DNA from 3 places in the Paenibacillus ilasis genome. Region 1 is predicted to be linked to each of the others. Evidence: riboswitches for the same ligand, from Rfam matches in the RefSeq annotation. Region 1 holds a riboswitch; each other region holds the start of a gene.
What was found. A riboswitch is a leader RNA that binds a small molecule or an ion and turns the genes downstream of it on or off. The one in region 1 is predicted to bind thiamine pyrophosphate.

Region 1 (5,181 bases):
AGCGGATCAGCCGCTTCTCCAGCAGGGTGATCAGCAGCACCATCAGCAGGCTGAGCAGGACGATGACCAGGATGGCAACAAACACCCGGTCCGTGCGGTAGCCGGATTTTTGCAGCATCATGTAGTAGCCGATACCCCGGTCCGAGCCGATCCATTCCCCGATCACCGCCCCCATGACCGAATAGGTGGCCGCAATGCGAATCCCGGAGAAGATGGAGGGAAGGGCATGCGGCAGCTCCAGCTTGGTGAAAATTTGCCACGAGGTAGCCCCCGCCATCTGCATATAATTCATCATGGTGCGGTCAGTACGGGCGAGTCCGTCCAGGGCCGCAACAGCGACAGGGAAGAAGCAGACCAGCGTAATCACGATAACCTTGGGCAGCATGCCGAAGCCGAACCAAATCATGAGAAGCGGGGCAAGGGCGATGGTCGGCACATTCTGGCTAAGAATAAGAAGCGGATAAAGGGCGGTTTTGAGAAAAGGCACCATGTGCAGAGCCAGCGAGATGACAAGACCGATCGCCGTGCCGATCATAAATCCGATCAGGGTTAATTGCAGGGTGGCCGCTGTATGCTGGAAGAGACCGGAAGCTCCGGTAACGGCCTCATGCCCGATGGCCGTCGGCGCAGGCAAAATAAAGGGTTCAATGTCGAATACGGATACTGCGGCCTGCCAAACCATCAAAAAGAAGAGGACCGCCACAACGGGCGGCCAAACAGAACTCCACCAGCTTTTCATGGACGGTATTTCTCAGTCAGCTTATCCATGCTGATACCGGTCGGATGATGCGCGATTTTGACTTGGGATATGATGCTGGGACTTCCCGCATTCACCAGCGCCTCGTGCATGCGCTCAACGATCTTGAGCAGCTCGGAGAGCTCTCCTTCCATGGTCGTTTCGAGTGCATGGACCTCATATTTTACGCCCGATTCCTGAATGACCTTGATCGCTTCATCCACATAAGGGATGCTGTCGGCCCCGTTTGGCGTTCTCGGTATTACTTGAATGCTTAAGAGTGTATTCGCCATATAAACTCATCCTTTCGTGCAAGCTATATTGTAATGGAAGAGAGGCGGCCTGCTGTCTCTCCTCTTAAATAGAAATAACCTTATGGCTGCTCCGGTAAAAATTCATTGGTAAATGCGCGGTCCGCGTCAAGTTCCTTCTCCAGCAGCTTGCGCTCAAACATCCAGTCGGCATACCCCGACCATACTTCGGCTTTCTGCTCGCCCCAGCGGGGTGCATCATCCTGATAACGGGGGCTCAGCCATTTCTGGCTGGCGAGAACCAGTTCGGCATCCAAGTCAGGAACAGCCTTCGTAAGCAGGGCTGCCGCATCTTCAGGATGTTGAATCGCATAGTCATATCCTTTTGAAGTCGCCCGCATGAACGCTTTGACAAGCTCGGGGTCCTCCTGGATCTGCTTCTCGTTCGTTACGATCACCGGTGTGTAATAATCAAGCTGCTCCGAGTAGTCCTTCACATAAATCATGTCAAGCGGCTCATTGCGAAGCTCGGCTTCAATCCCCGTCCAAGCATAGAAGATCCAGGCAAAATCAATGTCGCGTTTCACGGCCGTAAAATAATCGGCATCGCCCATATTGACCATATTCACCTTGCTGACATCGGCGCCATCGATCTCCATGATGGATTTCATGACGGCCTCCTCCACAGGCGAGCCCCAGCCTCCATAGGATTTTCCTTCAAAATCGCCTGCCTTCACGATGCCTTTATTCTTGGGGGCGGCAAAGCCGGATGTATTATGCTGAATGATCGCTGCAATGGAAACGAGCGGCAATCCTTGCGTTCTGGCCAGCGTTACGCCTTCCTGATAGCTGATGCCGAACGGCACGTTTCCGGATGCGACCAGCGTATCCGTTCCGCCTGCTCCCGGCTGGACGATCTGGACATTAAGCCCTTCTTCCTCATAATACCCAAGCTCCTTCGCTGCATACAGGCCGGTGTGATTCGTATTGGCGGACCAATCGAGCATCAGCTGTACGTCACGGAGTTTCCCGGGAGTCTGACTGTCTTCGCCTTCGGCACCTGTCTTCTTGTTCTGTCCGCTTGTGCCGCATCCAGACGCAACCATCAGCAGGACGCAAGCAAGAAGCAGCGGAATCCATGTTCCCTTCTTCATCGTTTCTTCTCTCCTTTGAATTCTCTTTCTATAACCTCGTTAACTCCACAAAAAAAGCGCCCTGATGATATCAGGACGCATGACGGCGTAAGTGTATACCACGGCAAATGAAAAGCTGCCGCAAACATGGGCTTCCTACGCTGGCATTACCCAGATCAGGTGTAAGGGTCAGTATCATATCGGATACACTCTCAGCCGGCCAAATTCCAGCTCCCCCGGTATTTATGAAGTTTCGATCATTACATCCGCTATTATAGTCCTAACACACCAGACCTGTCTAGTTCGAAGGGGCACGAACGAGGCAGGTCTTGGTTTAGAACACGTATGCAATTGGAAGAATGAATGGAGCTATGAACCTTTCACAAGATAAAGGATTTGAATAAGGCTTCTACCGTACGTAAGAGGTTTAGCGCTGGAAAAACTCAATCCACTCCCCTTCGGGACCGTGAACGAAGAAATAGCGATACCCATTCGGGAGCGTCACGATTTCCTCATCCAAGTGAGGCACGTCCAGTCCCTGAATACGAGCATATTCCTCTTCGATGTTATCCGTGCTGACGGCAAAATGATGAACGGTCCCTTCTGCGGGCAGCGTGTCGCTGTAACCCTGAATAAGCTCGACCTCCGTTTCGTTGCTGCCGTTAAATCCGAGGAATGCCAGCTGGATGACGCCATTGGTATGGGTGAGGCGATCCTTCAGTTCAAGTCCGACGACGGCGGTGTAAAAGGCGATCGTGGTTTCAAGGTCCCGGACGACAATGCCGACATGATCCAATCGTTTCTGTGACAAGGCTAAACACCCTTTCCGATTCATATGAGATATGAATGAAATATTATCACATAATTCCTATACGTCAAGTAGGTCTTGAAGGCGGTAACTTTTCGGAGCGTTACGGGTTTCATAGAGTAGAATCCGTGGTTTTTCTTTCATTTCCTCATCTTTACTTTTGGGTGGGTAAAAAGTATCATGAGAACTAGAAGTATTAATTCGAAAGACCTAACAAACAAGTGTTGAAAAAAGCTTACCTTTTGGCCGAGGAGGAATGCTTATGAGTCCAACTCCAGCAGATCATCTGTGGATTCGACTCGCCATGATATATGCATTCATTCAGATCATGATCGCTCTGTGGATGCCTGACGCTTTATCGCTTCAGCGTGTTCTAGTCATTATTCCTCCTGCAGCTGCCTCCGTTTATTTAATGCGGATTAGTCGGCGCTATGAGGTTTATCTTCGCAGGTTTTGGTTTATTGTGAGTCTCGGATTGATGGGGGATGCAGCGGCCCGAATCATTCACGCATGTCATGTTTGGTTTGGAAAAGAGAGCGCTTTCTATCCGGCTCTAACCCATTTCTTCTGGGGGCTCGAACTCATCCTGTTCGCAAGTTCTCTCATTTATTTATTCCGGCATGTACAGGGTTCGTTTCGGGGGCTCCGGTTTATGCTGGACATCGTGATTGTTGGCATAACGGTCATGACGGTAGGATGGGAGTATTTCATCAAACCTGAGCTTGAGGGTCTGGCCCATGAGGCAGTATGGGGAAACATTTGGGTGGACATGCTGTATCCGCTGTGCGCCATGGTACTTATTTTTTTTACGCTGGTGTTGTATTTTAATACCGGACAGTTAAGGAAATGGTCGGCCATTCTGTTATGTCTTGGCGGGAGTACTTATATTGCAGGAGATGTTCTATACATCTATCTTGTTGATCTTATGGGTATCGAGGCACGTCCCTACCTGTATCCACTCTATTCATTATCGGTATTTTTTATTAGTTTCGCAGGTGGGCAGTCTGCCCCTGCTTCCCGTAAGCCCTCTGTTGGCGAGCGGGAGCCGCGTTCGATCGGAAACCTGATCGTAAGGTACCTGCTTCCCTACAGCGTGCTTGGCGGGATGTTTGCCCTTATGGCGCAGCGTTTTGGAGGGTGGAATGGACTGTTTACCGGCCTATCCCTGTGCGTTATCCTGATTTTGTTCAGGCAGATTTTGATTCAGTTCGAGAACGACCGTTTGTTTGCCCGACTGCATGAAAGTCTGATGCAGAGTGAATCCCTGGCACATCGCGATGATCTTACGGGGCTGTATAATCGCCGCTATTTTAATGCAAGGCTGTCGAGTTCGCTGAAGGAGGCGGACCGCAAAGGTTCCCGCGTAGGCTTGCTGTATATGGATATGAACCGTTTCAAACGAGTCAATGACCGATACGGCCACCGTGCCGGCGATTTGTTGATACGAAAGGTTGCAGACCGGCTTCAAACTCTCGAATCAAAGGGAATCTTGGTTTCCCGATTAGGAGGAGACGAATTCACCGTCATGATCCATCCAGCCGGCGAAGATCAGGAGCTGATCTGGATGGCGGAGGAGATTTGGACGATGCTTAGCGAGCCGTACGAGCTGGAAGGACATGAGGTTCGAACCACGCCGAGTATCGGCATTGCGGTTTACCCGGATCATGCCAGAAATGACCAGGAGCTGATTGGCCGCGCGGATGCAGCGATGTATGCGGCAAAGGAACGGAACGCCCCTTGGCATTTTGATGTGGAGCGGACGATGCTGCTGCAGCTTTTAGATCAAAAGGTTGAGTAGAAGAATGTATGACGATAGTATCGACAATGGGTTGTTAAAAGCAATATAAGTCGATTTTTGTAGAATTTGGCGCAATCATTGCACGAATCTTGCGCATTTCTCCTAAAATAGGTCATAACTTCGATATAAAATCCATAAAATGCAAAGAAATCATATTCAAAATGCCGATAAGAAGCATAGTGAGAGCTAGCTTGCCAAGGAGGACGAACATGATTTGCGACAATTGCAGCACCTTTGAACCGATTGAGGACCAGGGGACCATTCATATGAAGCCTGCAAGTGGCGAGCTTATTCAGTTGCTGGCAGTGAACGGCTACACGGTACATGAAAACAATGAGGGTTGTGCTGTGAACTACAAGGTACGTGCGGACCTGATCTCCATGATGAAGTGTCTGCAGCCCCTTCCGCTGAAGATTCGTCAAGAGCTGTTCTTCTGTGTTACCCGTGGAGAAACT
Region 2 (5,181 bases), on a different contig from region 1:
GGCGGCGGATTACATATTCCTCCCAGACCATGGGCAGCAGCCGGATCGAAGCCATGAAGCTGTAAGCATACTTGGGCGCAAGCCTCAGCTTCTGCATCAGACTGTAGAATAAATCCACCGAGGACGTTGTCGTAACAAGCAGCAGCCCCTCCGAGGCAAAGGCAATTCCCTTAAACCCCAGATGCAGCCCCCGATAAAAGCTTTCTTCCGATACCCGGAACAATCCCCACTCCCACCAGATCGTCTCCCCTTTCCCGAACAGCATCATGGAAGAGGAAGACGAAATAAAGGCAAGCAGAAACGGTATGAAAAACAGCAGCATCTTCCACGGCTTCACCCCGCTGAGCACCACGAGGCAGATCATAAAGATCAACGCCTGATACATGACAAAATCAAGATCATGGGTTAACACCGTCATAAAAAACAGCGCACAGATCAGTCCCAGCTTCACCACCGGATTCGCGCGGTGCAGCCAAGTGATCCGCACGGGATTCCATATATTCATGCGTTCACCCCCGTGAGGCGATGATCGGCCCCGGTTAGGTTTTCGCGAGTCTCATCAGCGCCATTCGCTCCGCCCGTCTCCCGTCCGGATTCCGTCCCGGTACACCATCGGGGGGAAGGCATGCTTGACGTCAACTGCCCCTCCCGGATTTCCCATATATGCGTGGCGACCCGCTGCGCGATCTCCATTTCATGCGTCACCATGAGAATGGCGGTTCCCGCGCGGCGCAGCTGCTCACACATCTCCAGAATCGCAAACGTATTCCGTGCATCCTGTCCGAAGGTCGGCTCATCCAGGAGCAGCACAGACGGCTGTCTTGCCATGGCCGTAGCCACGCTTAAGCGGCGCTTTTGACCTGTCGACAGCTGGTACGGATGCCTGGCCTCCATGCCCTTCAGTCCAAAGCGTTCCAGACAGCGGTCGGCCTGTGCCTTCGCTTCCTCCGGCGGCACATGATCCACCAGCAGGGAGTAAACCACCTCATCGCCGATGCGTTCCGTCAGGAATTGAAGCTCCGGATTCTGAAACACGAATCCGATTTGGCGCAGCTGCTGCTCTCTCTTCTTCCGCACCTTCCTGCGCCTGCCCTGAATGACCTCTTCCCCGCAGAGCACATAGGTTCCTTCGGCGCGAAGCAGCCCCATTAAACTGAGCAGCAGCGAGCTCTTTCCTGCTCCGTTCGGCCCAACCACCGCAATGAATTGTCCCGGAACCACCTCGGCTGAAGGGAGGGTGATGACAGGTTTATCCCATCTCATCCCCCTGAAATCCGCCAGTTGAATGACAGTTTCCCCATGCTGAGCGTATGGCAGAGCAGCCTCATACAGGAGATCACCTGCCTCATTGCCCAGCGCGTCGACCGGGGCGAATAACTCTCTGCCTTCCCGGGACTCCGCGTAATCTTCCCATACGCCGGGATACCAGATTCCGTAGGCTTGGAGTTCCCGCTCATATTCAGCGAATATCGCTGCTGGGGGACCTTCGCCCAGAATCACCCCATCCGGGCTGAACAGCACGACACGATCCACGTATTGGGCCATTTCTTCAATCCGGTGCTCCACGATGATCAGCGTACGCCCTTCCGAGACGGCCTTCACCGCGGACCAGATTTGCTCCCTGCCTTCCGGGTCGAGCAGCGCAGACGGCTCGTCAAGGAACAGGACCTCCGGCTCCAGCAGCAGAGCCGATGCCAGCGCCAGTCGTTGCTTCATGCCTTGGGACAAATGCCCGATCGGCATATGGAGCTCCTCAAGATCAAGTCCCACCTCGCGCAGGGCCGCTTGCATCCGCTCCTTCATCTCGTCGCGTGGGACACTTAGATTCTCCAGCACGAAAGCCAGCTCTTCATCCACGTACGGCATACAGAACTGGGTATCCGGATCCTGAAACACATAACCCCAAGAGCGCGGAACCAGCTGGGCCTCGCATTTCATCGGCACCTCCGTTGCGCGGGGAATCATCCCGCTAAGCACCTGCAGCAGCGTGGATTTGCCACAGCCGCTCGGACCGAGCAGCAGCACCTTCTCCCCGCGGACTGCCGAGAAGGAGAGGTCTTTGAACATCAGCCGCTCCTCGCCCGGATACTTCAGACGCAATCCCTCCACATACACGGCCGGTTCCGGAAGCATCTCAGCGGACTGAGCCGGAACCTGGCTAACCGTGGCATTAGACATGGCGCGGATCATCCAGTGCTTCGTAATCCTTCTTCGACGCAGGACGCAGCAGGGATGTCACGCCTGTACGGTCAAGCGCTTTGGCCAGCAGGAGCATCAGGAGGCCTGCAATGACGGCGCCGCTGAGTACCCGCATGCCGTATTTGGCAAGGAACATCCACGTCTGCAGGTCATCGGTATAGCTGTAATAGAAGTCCATGATCATCGAGCCGATGGCCGCGCCGGCTCCGGCAATCGCCAGCGTCCACGCGGAGGTGCTCCGATAACGGAATGCCGCGAATACCAATTCTGCCCCCAGTCCTTGAATGAGGCCATACAGCAGCAGGGTCAATCCCCAGCCGCTGCCAAACAGCACTTCCACGTGGGCCGCCGCCACTTCCGCGATGATGGCCACTCCCGGCTTGCGGATCAGCAAGTAAGCAAGCGTGGCTGCAGCGAACCACATGCCGTATAACAACTCATCCGCTTCAAAGAACAGCGGTTTTAACAGATTGTAAACCGAACCCCAGAAATGATAAATGACGCCAAGCACCAGCGATACCAGAACCGTCACCAAAATATCGCTTAACCGCAGCCCTTTTCGGGGCTGAACCCCCAACTTCTCTTGCACAGACGTTCCCATAACAACACATTCCCCTCTCCACCTCTATTTTTGTGTAAACACAACAAAAAACCGTCTGGAAAAACGCGCAGACGGAAAAATAGGCCCTATGTAGGCAGGGTCGGATATTCTCTACGCTGGCATTACCCAGTTCAGATTAACGGTCAACAGCGGATAACAGCTGCAATCTCAGCCTGATTCACTCAAGCCCCCGTATTCCTATTCGGTTTCATGTTAACTTTAAAATACACATTCGCTCCGGAATAAGCAAGAGCCTTTTTTCAAAAATGGCTATTTATTGATTTCCATCTCATTCTATGTCAATATCAGAGTGGTTGGCTTTTCCACCAACGTTTATTGCTGACACCTATGCACAAAGGAGAATGACATGGCTAAACAATTGCTGCGTCTGATGACTGAGCTATCCTCCCGCAAGTGGCTGTCCCGAATCATGGGACATTGTTCCCACAGCCGGCTGAGCCGTCATCTAATACCTGCATTTATACGAATTTATCAAATTCCGGCGCATGAAGCGGAGAAAGAAATCCACGAATACCGCTCACTGAACGAGTTCTTTTCCCGCCGGTTAAAAATAGGCCTGCGCGCCATAGATGATACCGCCGACGCTATGGTAAGCCCGGTCGATGCGACGATTTCGGCAATGGGCGCCGTCAACGCCGGCACCATTCTGAGCGTCAAGGGACAGGATTATACCCTGAGCGAGCTGCTCGCCAAATCGCCAAGAATGGAAAACTACATCAACGGTTATGCTTTTGTATTGTATTTAAGCCCGACCGATTATCATCGCATTCATTCCCCGGTAACCGGTGTTCAGGCGGAGAGCGAGCATCTGAAGGGCCGCGTTTACCCTGTGAACGATTTTGCGATGACCCATATTCGGAACGTGCTCAGCCGCAATGAACGCCTCATTACCTATATTGCGCATGAGTTCGGCGAAGTTGCCGTCGTGAAGGTCGGAGCCATGAACGTAAGCAGCATCCGTTATGCTGACGAGAACGTGAAGAAATACGGGATTGGCGATGAGCTCGCGTACTTTGAATTCGGCTCTACCGTCGTGCTTTTGACGGAGAACGGCACGTTTACTCCGCGCGGTGACCTGGAACCCGGCTCCAAGGTGAAGATGGGGGAACTCCTCGGTTTGCTTCATCCGTCCCCAGCCAGAAAAGGGTAATCCCATTCACCTTACCAAACATCGCATTTTACAAGTTAAGGCCATGAATCATTCGCGGCATGAATGATTAACGCCGGCCCAGCATCCGATACATGATCCGCTGAAACAGCCGATCCGGCAGCACGCCCTTGATCCATGCGGTTAGCCGCGTGCCTCGGGGCAGCAAATAGCGGAACCTGGGCTTAGCCATGGACGCAATTTTTGCCACAAGCCTGGCTACCTCCAGCGGATCCCCGCTTCCCCTGGCTGTCCGCTCGGAATACTCCAGCACGCCCTTCAGCAGATCGCTGTAGGGTGATCCTTCCTTTACCGCAAGCTCCCCAAAGCTTTTGTTCCAAATCGGGGTGCCATAGGCACCGGGCTGGATCAGCACGACATCGATGCCAAAGGGCATCAACTCCATGGACAGGCTTTCGCCAAACCCTTCCAAAGCAAATTTGGAGGACGCATAAGGTCCATAACCCGGAAAGCCGACCACGCCGCTAATGCTGCTCATGAGAATGATTTTGGAATGTCCGGTACGGCGGAGCAGCGGCAGCATTTGCTGCGTTACCGATACGGTCCCGAAAAAATTCGTCTCCATCTGCTTTCGCCAGCCGCTGAGCGGCTCTTCCTCCACCATGCCGCCTACCGCCTCGCCGGCATTGTTCACCAGCACGTCCAAGCGTCCATACCTCTGCTCTATCTCCAAAGCAGCGGCCTTGACTTGTTCCTCGATGCATATATCCAGCTGGAATACGTGAATGCGCCCGGCAACATCTGCTTGTTCGGCTCGGGCCAACAGTTCTGCCGCCGCCTCAGGCCTGCGCATACCCGCAGCCACGTCATAACCTGCTTTTGCCAGCTCCAGACTGATGAGCAGTCCGAACCCGCTCGACGCGCCCGTGATCAGCGCAACCTTTCCTGCTCCCGACGCTACCACCGGATCACCGCTTGCTCTGCCAATGCCACTCTCTCCTTCACTCGCGTCACCCTTCCGTTATCCGAAATGCCTGCCTGGTCCATGTTCCTAAGAACCCTGCGTTCAGCGCCTTATACATATTCCTAATATAACAAAATTTCGCAACGTAATCAGAGTCCCTATCCGTATATGCATCCATTAAATAGCCCCACAAAGTGGAGCCTATGCTTCGATGCTTATTCCAAATACTTTGCGGGGACCCCAAAACATATCGAAAAAAGGGAGCTATTTAGCTCCCTTTGCGTTCAT
Region 3 (5,181 bases), on a different contig from region 1:
GGCCGGTACTAGCACCAAGATTAGCAGTCGCAACAAGATGAGTAGTAGCAACAAGGCCAGCACTAGCACCAAGATATTAGTAGCAAACGAGCAGCAGCACCAAGATGAGCAGTAGCAAAAAGGCCACCTATTAACGGACTCCAGATCCCTTATTTTCTTAATTCGCACCCAATTCATAAATCTAACGGACTCAGGATCCCTTATCACCGCAATAAGGTGCCTATTTGCCATCATATTCTATGAATAACGTATCTGGTGTCCGCTAGCTCTCAAAAATAACACCCATTCGGCTAAATAAGGTATCCTCAGTCCGCTTGCCCTCGAGCACTAGCCAACAAGGCCAGCAGTCGAACCAAGATGAGTAGTAGCAAACGAGCGCTAGAACCAAGATGAGTAGTCGCACCAAGATTAGCAGTCGCAACAAGATGAGTAGTAGCAACAAGGCCAGCACTAGCACCAAGATAGTAGTAGCAAACGAGCAGCAGCACCAAGATGAGCAGTAGCAAAAAGACCACCTGTTAACGGACTCCAGTTCCCTTATTTTCCTGATTCGCACCCAATTATTAAATCTAACGGACTCAGGATCCCTTATTACCGCAATAAACTGCCTATTTGCCATCATATTCTATGAATAACGTATCTGGTGTCCGCTAGCTCTCAAAAATAACACCCATTCGGCTAAATAACGTATCCTCAGTCCGCTTGCCGCCCTCGAGCAGTAGCAAACAAGGCCAGCAGTCGCAACAAGATGAGTAGTAGCAACAAGGCCAGCACTAGCACCAAGATAGTAGTAGCAAACGAGCAGCAGCACCAAGATGAGCAGTAGCAAAAAGACCACCTGTTAACGGACTCCAGTTCCCTTATTTTCCTGATTCGCACCCAATTGTTAAATATAACGGACTCAGGATCCCTTATTACCGCAATAAGGTGCCTATTTGCCATCATATTCTATGAATAACGTATCTGGTGTCCGCTAGCTCTCGAAAATAACCCCGATTTGGCTAAATAACGTATCCTCAGTCCGCTTGTCCTCGAGCACTAGCACCAAGTTCAGCACTAGCACCAAGATGAGTAGTAGCAAACGAGCACTAGCATCAAGATCAGTAGTAGCACCAAGATCAGCAGTAGCAACAAGATCAGTAGTAGCACCAAGATCAGCAGTAGCACCAAGATCAGCACTAGCACTAAGAACAGCACTAGCACCAAGATCAGCACTAGCACCAAGATCAGCGCTAGCACCAAGATCAGCAGTAGCACCAAGGCCAGCAGTCGCACCAAGATCAGCAGTAGCACCAAGGCCAGCAGTCGCACCAAGATCAGCACTAGCACCAAGACGAGCAGTGGCCTCAGCTATCTACTCTGAGTTCCCCCGTTTTCTACCACTAAACCATAGCTACTTAAAATCATGCGGTTCTACATCGTTTTGGTAGGCAGCCATCCAAGCATCCCCTGGACACCAAATCCATCCGTGCCCTCCCTATAATGACGCTTTTGCTTCGCTTCCACCTTTTTACGAAATCTTCACCACAATGTCCGCTCCGGCAACATAGGCCATCGCCCGGATGTATTCCGGGTCTTGGGCTCGTCGTTCCATTTCCTCAGAAGTGAGGTCCTCCATTCGCGTCTGAATCCACCATAAGTTGCCGAACGGGTCCCGTACCCGTCCCACCCGGTCACCGAAGAACAAGCTTGTTGGCTCCGTGACCGAGACGGCTCCTGCGGCCAGCGCTTGCTGGTAGACGGCATCGCAATCCTCAACATATAAACGGAGGTATGCCGGGCTATCCGGCCATTCCGGCTTCGCGTCAAACATCATCACGACGGCGTCCCCGATTCGCACCTCGGCATGGCCGATGATACCATCGCCAACATAGACGCGGGCTAACTCTTCGGCTTGAAAAGCCTGCTGCAGCAATTCGATCAGCGCTGCGGAGTTTCTTGAGATGATCCACGGTGTCACGGAGGTATAGCCATCCGGAATGGGTTTAACCGCTTTCGATGGGTTCGTCATAAATACGCTCGCTCCCTTAAATTTCATTTATTTGAGCTGCTCTGATGTACTCATTATGCGGGGGCATATATGACAACCGAGCGTCAGTGTTCCCAAAACAAGTTTTGGGCATACGGCTTTTTAATTTAGCAAAATAACCACCGCCACCGTAGAACATTATGATCACCCGGTCATGTAAAGGTTTCAAGCGTGGAGTTCTGTCCGCGAACGGTTCACGTTTGACACGACCCACAAACCTATGTACAGTATTAGACAAAAGAATAGGAAGTCCACTAGGGGAGCCGTTAGCGGCTGAGACAAGAGCGTATCTTGGACCCTTTGAACCTGATCTAGTTCGTACTAGCGTAGGAAAGTGGAGCCTTCGTATATGAGGTCTCGGTGCGTTTTTTGGCGCACTCGGGCTTGTTGACGAAGCCGCTCCAGTTTTCGGGGGCGGCTTTTTAGCGTTGCCTGGAAACTCGTGACTTACGGACTTCCTGCTCTTCAATATGTTGGAGGTGGGGACAAAAATGAGTTTCACGCAAGAGCTCCGTCAGCAGGCGGAAGGTATTTTTCAAGCAATCTTCGATCATCCCTTCGTAAAAGGCATTGCCCAGGGGAATCTGGAGCGGGAGCAGTTGATTCACTATGTAAAACAGGATTTTGAGTATTTGAATGCCTACATGCGGATTTACGGTATCGCCATATCCAAATCGACCAGCAGGGAAGAGATCGTGACCTTTAACGAACAGATTTCGTTCATCCTGCACAGCGAGGTGCACCCGCATCAGAATTTTTGCACAGCCGCCGGGGTGACCTATGAAGAGCTTCAGGGGTATCCGCTTGCTCCGTCCGCGCATCATTATATCCGTCATATGCTGACGGTGGCGCATGAGGGCAGTCTGGGCGAGATTATGGCGGTACTGCTTCCTTGCCCGTGGACGTACCTGGAGATTGGCCGCAGGCTGCTGGATGAAGTGAAGCCGGATGCGTCCCATCCGTTCTATGACTGGATTTATTTCTACGGCAACCGGGGGGAAGACGCGACAGCCAAGTTCTGCAACCGTGTCGATGAATGGGCAGAGCGTGCGACGGCAGCCGAGCGGGAACGGATGACGGAGCATTTCATGCTGAGCTGCCAACTGGAGTATATGTTCTGGGATATGGCATATAAGCAGGAGGAATGGCCGGTGCAGCTGCAGGCTGCGGTGCTGTAAGGAGAAACTGTATCAAGCACATAAATTCCATTATAGATAAGAGAGGCTGATTCATATGCATGCATGGGAAAAAGAGGTTTCGGCGCTTTTAACGAAGGTACAGCAGACGAGCCCCCTCGTTCACAATATGACAAACGTGGTGGTTACGAATTTTACGGCTAACGGCTTGTACGCGCTGGGCGCGTCGCCGGTCATGGCTTACGCGCCCGAGGAAGTGGCGGATATGGCCGCCATCGCGGGCGCACTCGTATTGAACATCGGCACGCTGAACCGCGAGCTGGTAGATGCGATGATAATAGCGGGGCAATCGGCCAATGCCCATGGCGTCCCGGTCCTGCTGGATCCGGTCGGTGCGGGCGCGACCCGTTTTCGGACGGAGTCGGCCTTGCGGATTCTGAGCGAGGTGAAGGTTTCGCTTGTGCGTGGAAACGCGGCTGAAGTCGCTCACCTTGTTGGGGAAGCCCGCGAGATCAAAGGCGTAGACGCTGGCATCAGCGCAGGCAGCAATCATGCCGAGCTGGCTGTGCGGGCTGCACGCGAATTAGGCACGATCGTGGCCATTACCGGTGAAGAGGACGTAATTACCGATGGAAGTGAAGTGCGTATCATTACTGGCGGTGACCCGCTGCTCACGAAGGTCACCGGCGCAGGGTGCCTGCTGACCTCGGTGCTGGGTGCCTTTGCCGCAGTGGAGGCAAACCTGCTGCTTGCGGGTACGGCGGGACTGGCCTTCTACGGGGCCGCGGCGGCAAAAGCCGCAGAGCGCACGGCAGACCAGGGACCGGGGAGCTTCCAGATCGCTTTCCTGGATGAGCTGGCAAAGCTCCATCCAGACTCGCTGGAAGGATATGCGGCTGTCCGGGAAGCAGAAGCGACCGCTGCAGGTGGCACACGATGAGCAAGACTCGCGTGCCCCGGGCACTGACGATTGCCGGGTCCGATAGCGGCGGAGGCGCCGGCATTCAGGCCGATCTGAAAACCTTCCAAGAGCTCGGCGTATACGGCATGTCGGCGATTACGGCGATCACGGTGCAGAATACCTTGGGGGTTCACGGCGTATATCCACTGCCCCCCGAAGCAGCCGCCGAGCAGATGGAAGCGGTAGGCCCGGACCTTGGAGTAGATGCATTGAAGACGGGCATGCTGTTCAACGCCGAGATCATTCGCCTGGTTGCTGACCGGATTCGGGCTTTTGGCTGGGAGAAGGTCGTTGTCGATCCTGTAATGATTGCCAAAGGCGGAGCGGAGCTGCTGCAAAGCGAAGCGGTGCAGGCTTTAAGAGAAGATTTGCTGCCGCTGGCCTTGATTGTCACCCCCAACATACCGGAGGCCGAAGTATTGGCGGGGATGCGTATCCGCACAATGGAAGATCGGAAGGAAGCAGCGAGGCGTATTCATGCTCTGGGGCCCAAGATCGTTGTGATCAAGGGCGGCCATGATGAGGGGATGCTTGTCGGTCATGAAGATGCGGATCACCAAAGAGACAGGGAACCAGATATAATGGCGGATACGCAGCAGGAAGAGTTGCCTAGGTCCGAATTAACGTCTGGCCAAACGAGAACTGCCAGCCATAACGGGGAGTTAAGTGAGGGACGCTCCCCAATTATCAAGAATGGCGACAGATTCGGAAATCCCGGCAGTCCTCCCGTCATGGACCTTGTATACGATGGTATGGCCTTCACGGAATTATACGGCAAACGAATTCATACGGTTCATACGCATGGTACCGGGTGCACTTTCTCTGCCGCCATCACCGCAGGCTTGGCCAAAGGCTTGAGCGCATTCGATGCCATTCAGAGCGGACGCTCTTTCATCCAAGCGGCCATTGAAGACGGCTTAAACCTGGGGCAAGGACACGGCCCCACGAATCATTGGGCGTATCGTCGCCGCCGTCAGGAGGTGCTGCGATGACGGGGAGAGTGACACCCGAAATGATGAGGCAGCATCTACGGATGTACCTCGTACTCGGCAGCG

Region 2: it holds a riboswitch for thiamine pyrophosphate, as region 1 does, so the genes downstream of both, ACETK5_RS00590 (ECF transporter S component) here and ACETK5_RS22810 (ABC transporter substrate-binding protein) in region 1, are expected to answer to the same signal.
Region 3: it holds a riboswitch for thiamine pyrophosphate, as region 1 does, so the genes downstream of both, tenA (thiaminase II) here and ACETK5_RS22810 (ABC transporter substrate-binding protein) in region 1, are expected to answer to the same signal.

Annotation. Positions count from the first base shown of each region.
Region 1 covers NZ_JBHDJG010000002.1:597,150-602,330, forward strand. The annotation lists gene ACETK5_RS22800 (ABC transporter permease) at 1-739, opposite strand, end outside; gene ACETK5_RS22805 (MTH1187 family thiamine-binding protein) at 736-1,029, opposite strand; gene ACETK5_RS22810 (ABC transporter substrate-binding protein) at 1,110-2,141, opposite strand; TPP riboswitch at 2,257-2,368, opposite strand; gene ACETK5_RS22815 (VOC family protein) at 2,548-2,931, opposite strand; gene ACETK5_RS22820 (diguanylate cyclase domain-containing protein) at 3,191-4,726, shown strand; gene ACETK5_RS22825 (EAL domain-containing protein) at 4,936-5,181, shown strand, end outside.
Region 2 covers NZ_JBHDJG010000001.1:96,095-101,275, reverse strand. The annotation lists gene ACETK5_RS00600 (energy-coupling factor transporter transmembrane component T family protein) at 1-505, opposite strand, end outside; gene ACETK5_RS00595 (ABC transporter ATP-binding protein) at 502-2,178, opposite strand; gene ACETK5_RS00590 (ECF transporter S component) at 2,171-2,800, opposite strand; TPP riboswitch at 2,892-3,004, opposite strand; gene asd (archaetidylserine decarboxylase) at 3,168-3,971, shown strand; gene ACETK5_RS00580 (SDR family oxidoreductase) at 4,039-4,893, opposite strand.
Region 3 covers NZ_JBHDJG010000003.1:472,600-477,780, reverse strand. The annotation lists gene ACETK5_RS26295 (hypothetical protein) at 1,057-1,332, opposite strand; gene ACETK5_RS26290 (VOC family protein) at 1,511-2,011, opposite strand; TPP riboswitch at 2,276-2,379, shown strand; gene tenA (thiaminase II) at 2,521-3,207, shown strand; gene thiM (hydroxyethylthiazole kinase) at 3,263-4,105, shown strand; gene thiD (bifunctional hydroxymethylpyrimidine kinase/phosphomethylpyrimidine kinase) at 4,102-5,118, shown strand; gene thiE (thiamine phosphate synthase) at 5,115-5,181, shown strand, end outside.